DNA from 3 places in the Actinomadura sp. 21ATH genome. Region 2 is predicted to be linked to each of the others. Evidence: riboswitches for the same ligand, from Rfam matches in the RefSeq annotation. Region 2 holds a riboswitch; each other region holds the start of a gene.

Region 1 (3,265 bases), on a different contig from region 2:
ATCTCCTCGGCGATCCGGGTCGAGAGCGCGCGGGCCTCGGCGGAGTCGAACGGCAGCCGCAGCTTGAAGAACACGTCCGCCAGGCCCATCACGCCCAGCCCCACCGGCCGCCAGCGCCGGTTCGCGCCGGCCGCCTCGCCGGTCGGGTAGAAGCCGCGGTCGATCGTCCGGTCCAGGAAGCGCACGGCGGTACGGACGGTCGCGCGCAGCCGCGCCCAGTCCACCCCGTCCGGGCCGGTGTGGGCGGACAGGTTGACCGACCCGAGGTTGCACACCGCCGTCTCCGCGTCGCCCGTCACCTCCAGGATCTCCGTGCAGAGGTTGGACAGGTGGACGACGCGGCCCGGCGTGGCCGTCTGGTTGCAGGCGCGGTTGGCGGCGTCCTTGAACGTCATCCAGCCGTTGCCGGTCTCCGCAAGGGTCCGCATCATCCGGCCGTACAGGCGCCGCGCCGGGACCTGGCGCACGTACCGGCCGTCCTCCTCGGCCTTCCGGTACGCGGCGTCGAACTCCTCGCCCCACAGGTCGGTGAGCTCGGGCACCTCCTTGGGGTCGAACAGCGACCACGTCCCGTCGGACTCGACCCGGCGCATGAACTCGTCCGGGATCCAGTTCGCGAGGTTGAGGTTGTGGGTGCGGCGCGCGTCCTCGCCGGTGTTGTCGCGCAGCTCCAGGAACTCCTCGACGTCGGCGTGCCACGGCTCCAGGTACACGCACGCGGCGCCCTTGCGGCGGCCGCCCTGGTTGACGGCGGCGACGGACGAGTCCAGCGTCCGCAGCCACGGGACGATCCCGTTCGACAGGCCGTTGGTGCCGCGGATCAGCGAGCCGCGCGACCGGACCCGCGACCACGAGATCCCGATGCCGCCGGCGTACTTGCTGAGCCGGGCGACCTGCGCGTACCGCTCGTAGATCGACTCCAGCTCGTCCCGCGGCGAGTCCAGCAGGAAGCACGACGACAGCTGCGGGCGGCGGGCCGCGGAGTTGAACAGCGTCGGGGAGCTGGGCAGGTACGACAGCGTGCTGAGCAGGCCGTACAGCTCCGCCGCCTCGGCCACGGTGTCGGAGAGGCCGACAGCGACGCGCAGGAGGAAGAACTGAGGGCGCTCCAGTACGCGGCGGGTGCTCGGGTGGCGGAGCAGGTAGCGGTCGTAGAGGGTGCGGAGGCCGAAGTACTCGAACCGCTCGTCGGCGGCCTCGTCGACCAGCGCGTCCAGCTCGGCGGCGTGCGCGGCGGCGAACGCCGCGGCCGCGTCCGACAGGAGCCCCTCGCGGTGCGAGGCCGCCACGGACTCCGCGAACGTCCGCACGCCCTCGGCCGCGGTCTCCTCGGCGATCTTCGCCGCCAGCAGCCGGGCGGCGACCCTGGAGTACGCGGGCTCGGCCGCCACCAGCGCGGCCGCCTCGGCGACGGCGCGGTCGCGCCGCGCCGCCTCCCCGGTCTCCCCCCGTACCGCCGCCAGCAGCGGCCCCGGCTCGGCGCCGGGCAGACCGGCGCAGGCACGCTCGATCGCGGCGCCGATGTCGCCGCCGTCACCGTCGCCGGACACCCCGGACGGGCGCGGTGGCGCCGTGAGTTGCCGTGTCACGTACTCGCTCTCCCCTTGAGATCGGCCCGCGGGCAGGGGAGGAGGACAGCACGGCAGGCCGCCGCGCGCCCACCGGCCTCCCGCGAAGCCTGGACGTCCATCAGTGCGGGCAGGTCTTCGGACTCGCGGGCACCGCGCGTCCCCCTCCGGGCCTCCCGGAAGGAGCGCGCGACCTAATGACCGTCGCTTCCCGGCGCACCGTCACGGTGCGCCAGTGCTCTATGACGGCGGTCGTTCCCGCTCACCGCTGCGGGGCAGTCCCGGAATTGGGCGGCCCGCGACATCGGGCCGCACCGCACCGGGTTCCCTCTTACGACGCCCGCACCGCGATCGGCACGGGCGAACCAGCACGATCATGACCCTACATGTGGCGGGGGCCGATTGCGACAACACTAGATGTTGGGTCGCCATACCGATCCCGGGGGGTGTGTAGAGATCACCGGCCGCGGGTGGGACGATGTTCGCGCCATGTCCCCGCACCCGCCGCGTCCCCTCTTCCGTACCTCGCGGGCGGTGGTCTTCACCACCGTCTGCGTGACGCTGGCGACCCTCGGGCACTCCCTCACGTCCACCGCGACCATCCCGTACTGGGCGGTCGCGGCGGGCTTCGGCGGCGTCCTCGCGGTGACGCTGGCGCTGGCGGGCCACGAGCGCTCGCTGCCCACCCTGCTCGGCGGGCTGCTGGGCGGCCAGTTCGCGCTGCACAGCCTGTACGCGGGCGCCGAATGCACGACCGTCACCGCGACCGGGCACCACGCGATCGCGGTCACGCCGGACTCCGGCGGCGGATCGGGGACGGCGATGACGCTCGCGCACGTCGCGGCGGCGGTCGTCTCGGCCTGGTGGCTGCGGCGCGGCGAGCGGGCGGCCTGGTCGCTGGCCCGCCGGATCGCCACCGCCCCGGCCCGGGTCCTGATCGCGATCGAACCCGCCACCGCCCCGCCGCGCACCGCGCCGGTCCCGGTGGAGGAGACCCCCGCCCGTCCGAGCGGGCGGATCCTGCGGCACGAGGTCGTGCGCCGGGGCCCGCCGTGCCGTTCGAGGGCGCTCGCGCTCGCCTGCTGAGCCCCCGGCTCGTCGCGCAGGCCGAGCCGTCGAGTGCCGTACGCCACCGGACCGTGCGCCCGTCCCGGGCCCGTCCGGCCTTCACCCGTACGCCTCGAACGGAGATTTCCATGTCCCGGACCACTACCGGCATGTCACGGCATATACGCAGATCAGCCGCCGTCGCCGCGCTGGCCGCCGTCGCCCTCACCGGCCTGGCCACCGGCGCGTCGGCCCACGTCACCGCCGACCCCCGGACCGCCGAGCAGGGCTCGTACACCAAGGTGTCCTTCCGGGTGCCGAACGAGCGCGACAACGCGCGGACCACCAAGCTCGTGATCGAGATGCCGTCCGACCCCGTGATCGAGCACGTGTCGGTACGGCCCGTGCCCGGCTGGAAGGTCGAGGTCGAGCGCGCCAAGCCGCCGAAGCCCGTCAAGACCGAGGGCGGCGAGCTCACCGAGTACGTCTCGAAGATCATCTGGACCGGCGGTGAGATCGAGGCCGGGCGGTTCGAGGAGTTCGACGTCTCGATGGGGCCGCTGCCCGCGAACGCCGACCGGGTCCTCTTCAAGGCCGCGCAGACCTACTCCAACGACGAGGTCGTGAACTGGGACCAGGACCCCGGCGAC
Region 2 (3,265 bases):
AACGCCCCGAACCAGGACACGTGCAGCACCACGACCAGGACCGCCCCGACCGTCGCGCCGGACGAGACCCCCAGCAGCATGGGATCGGCGAGCGGGTTGCGCACCAGCGCCTGGAGCGCCATGCCGCACACCGACAGGCCCGCGCCGACGACCGCGCACAGCAGGACGCGGGGGAGCCGGACGTCCAGCACGATCGTCGCGCGGACGGGCGTCCAGTCGGGGGCGGCCAGTGCGGGATGGATCCGATGCAGGAGGATGCCCCAGACCTGGTCGGGCGGGACCCGTACCGACCCGGCGGCGATCCCGGCCGTCGCCGCCGCCAGCACCAGCGCGACCAGCGCCGCCAGCACCAGCGCGTAGGGGACGCGCCGCCGGGACCGGGGCGCGCCCGCGCCGTCCGTGGCCGGGGCGCCGGCGGCGCGCGGTTCGGCCAGGTCGGTCACCTGAAGCGGTCCGGGTGCAGCTGCCGGGCCAGCGAGTCGACCGCGGCCGCCACCCGCACGCCGGTGACCGTGGACGACAGCGGCAGTGTCGCGAACCGCTCGTTCTCGATGGCGGGGACGTCCTTGAGCGCCGGGTTGCCCAGCAGGAACCTCTTCTTGTCCTCGGCGGACCGGTCGCCGTAGTCGTAGATGAGGATCACGTCGGGTGCGCGCTCGGCGAACTGCTCGAACGAGACGTCCCCGTAGGGCTTGTCCACGTCGGCGAACAGGTTGGTGCCGCCGGCCAGGCGGATCATCTCGTTGCCGATCCCGGCGCCGCCCGCCGTGAACACCGTCTTCTCGCCGCTGTCGTAGACGGCCACCTTGACCGGGGAGACGCCCGACAGCCTGCCCCTGACGCCGTCCAGGACGGCGCGCAGCGAGGCGATCCGCCGGTCGGCCCGGTCCGGGACGCCGAAGATCTTGGCGAGGGTCCGGAGCTCTTCCTCGACGGTGGCCATGGTGACCGGCCCCTCGGGGCACTCCTCGCCGTTGAGGTGGGTGTCGATCCCGGCCTTCTTCAGCGCGGCCCGGGAGCGCCCTTCCTTCTCCTCGAAGGCGCTCTTCCAGCCGCCGTAGACGAAGTCGGGCTCGGCCGCCAGCAGGGTCTCGAACGAGGGGTACTCCTTGGAGATCACCTTCACCCGGCCGTAGGCGGCCTGGAACTCCGGCAGCACCCTGTCGTCGAGGTATCCGGTGCCCACCATCGACTTCTCCAGCCCGAGCGCCAGCATCACCTCGGTCGCGTGCTGGTTCAGCGACACCGCGCGCTGCGGCGGCCGCTGGTACGTCGTGGTCACCCCGCAGCTGGCCACCGTCACCGGAAACCCGGACGGCGGCGCGCCCCCCGGCCCGGCGGTGGCGCGCTCCGTACCGCCACCGCATCCCGCCACCAGCAGCACCGCCGCCAGCACCACGCCGGGGCGCATGCGGATCATGACATCACCTCTCACGGTACGAACCGGCCGCCGGACGTCGCGGCGGCGTGAAGGAGTACAGGTCCAGAACGGCGGGAGGCTCGGCGAGCCCGGGACCGCCGGCGCGCACCCAGGCGACGATGTCCTCTGTGGCCGCGGAGTCGTTCACCAGCCCCAGCCACACCGGCCGCGCGCCCCGCGCGCGGCCGGCGGACGAGGGCTGCACGACGATGACGTTGGCCCGCTCGCACACGTCCAGGCAGTGCGAGACACGGACCGGGACGGCCTCGGTCAGCCGCGCCAGCTGGTCGTCGTGATCGATGCCGGTCACCTTGGGACGGCCGCAGCAGCAATCCCGGCACACCGTCACCCGGCACGGTGCCGGGCCCGGAGAACCCACGGGCATACAGCCCCTCCTCTCTGGGGAGATCCGCCCCAGTTCCATCGAGGAGGCGACCGCGTGAGTCTCCTGGCTCTCGGGTCAACGCTCGTCCCGGCCTTCCCGCCCGCGTACGCGGGCAGTGGCATGGTTCGGGATCCGCTCGCCGATCACAGTGGCGGGACCGCGCCGGATTCGCACCGGCTTCCTCGTCCGCCGTCGCCTACACCGCACATGGTGTCACATGCGGCACTTGCACAATAATCGCAACAAGGTGGAACCCCGTCGCGCGGAGCGCACCGCCCGGTCAGGAGGCGCGACCGCCGCTCGTAGACGCTGACATGGCGCCGGCCGGAGGCGGTGTACGGCTCGCCCCACCGTTCGCGCAGGCCGAGGCCCGCGACGCGCGCCATGAGGTCGAACTCGGGCGGATGCGCCAGGCGCAGCCGCCTCGGCGATCAGCTCACGACCCCAGCCGGCACGACCCACAGGTCGGATGCCCAGGACCTCCCCGAATGACGGCCGCCCAGCAGCCTGACCGCCACGGCGAAGCCCATGCAATAGGAAAAGCGCAGTGAGGTCGAGAAGTTGATCGCCCGAGGCGCCATGAGTCGCCGGGGAGAAGGAGGAGATCAACTCCTCGCCTCTCCCAGGGGCCTGTCGGACGGGGCTGTTTTTCTACGTCCGGGAGAATGGCCGGTCGGACGGCATTGGGGCCCTTCGGCCCTAGGAGCGGTACCCGAATCCGCCTACTTTCATGTTACGAAATCAAGAGCCACGTCATCGATGGGATCAATGCTGCCCGATTCTCCTTAAAAGGAGGTACTCATGACCGAGCACATTCTGCTGTTCGAGGGCACGTGCGGCCGCTGCGGGCGCCTTGCCGCCGAGGTCGTGGAGGTCTCCGCGGGCAGACTGGACGCCGTGCGGCTCACCGATCCGCGCGCTGCGCGGTGGGCGGCCGACGCCGGCGTCGAACTCCCGAACCGGCCCGCCCTGGTGGTGCTGTCCGGCCCCCGTCCCCGGCTGCTGACGGGGAGGAGAATGGTGTCGGCGCTCGTACGGCTCCTGGGCCCGCGGCGCAGCATGGCAGTCCTCAGGGCGCTCGGCGAGGATCACGCCGAGGACGACGGAGGACGACGGAACTTCCTGCGTACCGGCCTGATCGGCCTGGGCGTGGTCGCCGGCTCGGTCATCGTCCCCGGGACCGCGCACGCTCGATCGGCGCGGAAGTTCACCCCCGACGAACAGGCGGCCATCCGGCGCCGGATGGCGGGCTACGACCGCATGGACGCCGTCCGCGCCCGCCTGCGGGAGCACGGGTTCCAGCTGAGACCGGAAGGCGACACCGTCGGCGGAACGCGTTCGGAACCGCTCGTGGTATCGGTCTACGCCCCCCGCGACAACGACCCGGCGCGCGCCGCGGTGCTCATTCGGCGGGTGGCCGGCGGCAAGGTGACCGGGACGCTGGAGATCGTCAGCGGGGA
Region 3 (3,265 bases), on a different contig from region 2:
TAACGTGGCCGGTGACATGCGGCGCTTCGTAGTGATCCTTCGCTGCCGCGACGGGGCCTGACAGGCGGGCCACCCCCGTCGCGGAGTCAGCGCTCGGCCGTAAGCCCTTCGATCTTCTCGCTTCCGCGAAGCCTTGGAGTACGCATGAACACCCACGTTTCCGCCACGCCCGACGACGCCGCCGAAGAGGCCGCCCGGGCGCTGCAGACCGCCCTGGACCGCCGCGACAACGGCGGCCGCCCCGCCAAGTGACCCCCGGGTCGACTCGTGGCGTGTCGCCCCGCGGCGCCCCCTCCGCGGGGGCAACACGCCACGAGTGAACGGCTAGGGTGGCGCGGTGGCCGGAGTCGAACGGATCGGGACGCGGGACGTCGCCGGGGTGCTGGGCGAGGTCGCCGCGCTCGGGGCGTTCTTCGAGATCAGGACCGATCCGGCCGAGGAGGCCGATCCGACCTGGCGGCCGCTGCCCGAGCCCGACACCGCCCGGCTGGACGGGCTCGTGGACGCCTACGGGCGGCGGCTCGGCACCGGTGAGCGGCGCGTCGCGGCGTCGATCCTCTTCCAGGGGCTCGCGTCGCGGCTCTGGTCGCCGGTGATCGCGGCCGCCGCGCTCGGGACCGTACCGGACCTGTCGGGCCTGCACTGGCGGTGGGCGCCGGGCGCGCCGATCGCGCTGTGGCTGGCCGATCCCGCGGGCCGTCAGGCCGCCGGTCCGGCCGCGCTCGCCGATCTCGTCCACGCGGAGGTCGTGCGGCGGCACCTCGAACCGCTCCGCGCGGCCCTGTGCGAGGTCGTCCGGCTGGCGGACGGGCTGATGTGGGGGAACGCCGCGTCCGCCCTGGCCGGCAGCCTGCGCCCCGGCGTCGCCGCGCCGGCCGCCGCCCTCGTCCGCGAGCTGCTCGCGCGCGAGCCGCTGAAGGGTACGGGGGAGTTCGGCCGGCACGGCTTCGTCCGGCGCAGCTGCTGCCTCTACTACCGGGTGCCGCCCGGCGGCGAGATGTGCGGCGACTGCGCCCTGCTACGCCGCTAGCGGCTCCTTCCGCGAAGCCGCCTCCCGGCGGTGCGACCGTTCCGTCAGGGCGCCGAACAGCAGGCCCAGCGTGGCCCACAGGACGACCTGGACGCCGAGCGAGGCGATCCGGAAGTCCCACAGCACCGTGCCGGGGAACCCGTCGGCGACCGCGTCCGGCCGCGGCGTGAGCCGGAAGACGGCCGCGACCACGACCGCGAACCCGGCGGCCGTGGCGGTCGCCGCGTTCCAGCCGCCCAGCCGCGGCGCCAGCCGGGTGAAGACGACCACCGCGGCGGCGGTGGCGAGCACGCCCAGCGCGACCATGCCGAAGTACAGCGCGGTACGGCCCCCGATCGTCTCGGGCGCGCCCACGGCGGGCGGCGTCGGCGGATACTTCAGGAACGGCACCAGCACGAGAGCCGTGAAGCCGCCCAGCGCGACCAGGGCCGCCGTGGCGCGGGCGCCGAGCGCGCCGATCCGGCCGTACGCGAAGGCGAACGCGATCGAGAACAGCCCGCCGACCGCCACGCCGTAGAACGCCATGGCCGTGATGAGGCCGCTCGTCCGCTGGACGGTGCGGCTCACCACCACCTCCTCCTCGGCGCCGTGCCCCGCGTGCGCGTGCGCGGCCCGCGCCTCCTCGAACGCGATCGCCTTGTCCGCCTGCGGCTCGCCGTAGATCCAGGCGACCAGGAGGCCCGCCGCGGCGGCGGCCAGGCCGGCGAGCAGGCCGCGGATGAGAAGCGCCCGCATCAGTGGCAGGGGAAGCCGAGCAGGTGCCGGCCGTCGTGCGTGAACTCGTGCACCCACGTGCCGCCGAAGAGGGAGGTGGCGCCCTGCTCGGCGCCGGTGAAGTAGAGCAGCGCGGCGCCCAGGACCAGGGCGAGGACCGCCCAGGGAAGGATCTCGCGCACGGGTACGCGCCGTACGGGCGGCGCCTCGGGAACGGCCTGCCGTGCCATGTCGGCCTGCGACATCGGGGTCTCCTCACGGGGTGCACTCGCCCCGGTAGCGGGAGGACGACGGGTCAGTCTCCTGACTCCCAGATCATCGCCACCCTCCGACCTTCCAGCCGGGTACGGCCGTGGTCGCGTGCGGGGGAGGCTCCCTGGTCACAGTGGCGGGACCGTCCTGGAATCGCACCAGGTTCCTGCGCACCGTCGCCTCGAATGTGAACTTGTCGCCCCGAGGTTCCCTTCGCCGGGCTTCCAAGTCAAGCGCGGTGCGCACAGGTGAGACATATGTGGGAGGGGGCGCCACCCGTATCTCCCCCCGCTGGAGATGCGGACGGTGCCCCCTCCCGCCCCGGCGGCGGCGTTGTTTCGGCCGGCCGCCGCCGGTGCCTCGCGCGGCCGTTCCGGAAGCTCCCACGTCCCGGAAAGGTCCCGCACCATCGAGAGTGCCGCGACGGCGCCGGGTGTGCATGAGTAGCCCCTACTCAATTCCCTGAGCGATTCCCCGGGCGGTCCCGCGCGCATCGTCTGGTGGCGCGCGGTGAGCGTCCGTACGATCCCTGTTGTGCGGACCTCATGGCCGTTCACCGGCCGTACGTCGACGCTCGACGAGATGGGCGCCCTGCTGAGCGCGCGCGAGGCGCGGGGCGTGGTCGTCGCGGGGGACGCCGGGGTGGGCAAGACCCGGCTGGCCGGCGAGGCGCTGCGGCGCCTTGAGCCGGCCCGGTTCACCGTGCTGCGGCTCGGCGGGAGCACTGCGGAGGCGGCGATCCCGTTCGGGGCGTTCGGGCACGTCCTGGCCGTGGAGGCGCTGGACCTGGCGGTCAACCCGATGCGGCGGGCCGCGGAGGCGGTGCGCGCGCTCGCCGGCGGCCGCCCGCTGCTGGTGGCGGTCGACGACGCGCACCTGCTCGACCCGGCGTCGGCGGCGCTGGTGCACCACCTGGTGCTCCAGCGGGACGCGCGGGTGCTGGCGACGGTGCGCGCCGGCGAGCCGGCCCCCGACCCCGTGACGGCGCTCTGGAAGGACGATCTGGCCCGCCGGCTGGACCTGGTCCCGCTGACCCTGGCCGAGAGCCAGGCGGTCGTGGAGGCCGCGCTGGGCGGCCAGCTCGCCGAGTCGACCGCGCGGCGGCTCCACCACAGCACCCGCGGCAACCTGCTGTTCCTGCGCGAGCTGGTGCAGGCGGGCCTGGACCAGGGGCGGCTGGAGGCGGCCGGCGGGGTCTGGCGGTGGCACGGCGACCTGCCGCTGAGCCCCCGGCTGCGCGGGCTGGTGGAGGAACGGCTCGGCACCCTG

What was found. A riboswitch is a leader RNA that binds a small molecule or an ion and turns the genes downstream of it on or off. The one in region 2 is predicted to bind cobalamin.
Region 1: it holds a riboswitch for cobalamin, as region 2 does, so the genes downstream of both, ACA361_RS38930 (ribonucleoside-diphosphate reductase subunit alpha) here and ACA361_RS17215 ((2Fe-2S) ferredoxin domain-containing protein) in region 2, are expected to answer to the same signal.
Region 3: it holds a riboswitch for cobalamin, as region 2 does, so the genes downstream of both, ACA361_RS22740 (CbtB-domain containing protein) here and ACA361_RS17215 ((2Fe-2S) ferredoxin domain-containing protein) in region 2, are expected to answer to the same signal.

The regions. Positions count from the first base shown of each region.
Region 1 is NZ_JBGNUR010000024.1:99,326-102,590, reverse strand. It holds gene ACA361_RS38930 (ribonucleoside-diphosphate reductase subunit alpha) at 1-1,589, opposite strand, end outside; cobalamin riboswitch at 1,680-1,953, opposite strand; gene ACA361_RS38925 (hypothetical protein) at 2,058-2,654, shown strand; gene ACA361_RS38920 (YcnI family protein) at 2,765-3,265, shown strand, end outside.
Region 2 is NZ_JBGNUR010000005.1:19,640-22,904, reverse strand. It holds gene ACA361_RS17225 (FecCD family ABC transporter permease) at 1-434, opposite strand, end outside; gene ACA361_RS17220 (ABC transporter substrate-binding protein) at 440-1,420, opposite strand; gene ACA361_RS17215 ((2Fe-2S) ferredoxin domain-containing protein) at 1,425-1,730, opposite strand; cobalamin riboswitch at 1,843-2,050, opposite strand; gene ACA361_RS17210 (hypothetical protein) at 2,607-3,265, shown strand, end outside.
Region 3 is NZ_JBGNUR010000007.1:273,364-276,628, reverse strand. It holds gene ACA361_RS22750 ((2Fe-2S)-binding protein) at 338-1,030, shown strand; gene ACA361_RS22745 (CbtA family protein) at 1,019-1,765, opposite strand; gene ACA361_RS22740 (CbtB-domain containing protein) at 1,765-1,989, opposite strand; cobalamin riboswitch at 2,020-2,208, opposite strand; gene ACA361_RS22735 (LuxR C-terminal-related transcriptional regulator) at 2,531-3,265, shown strand, end outside.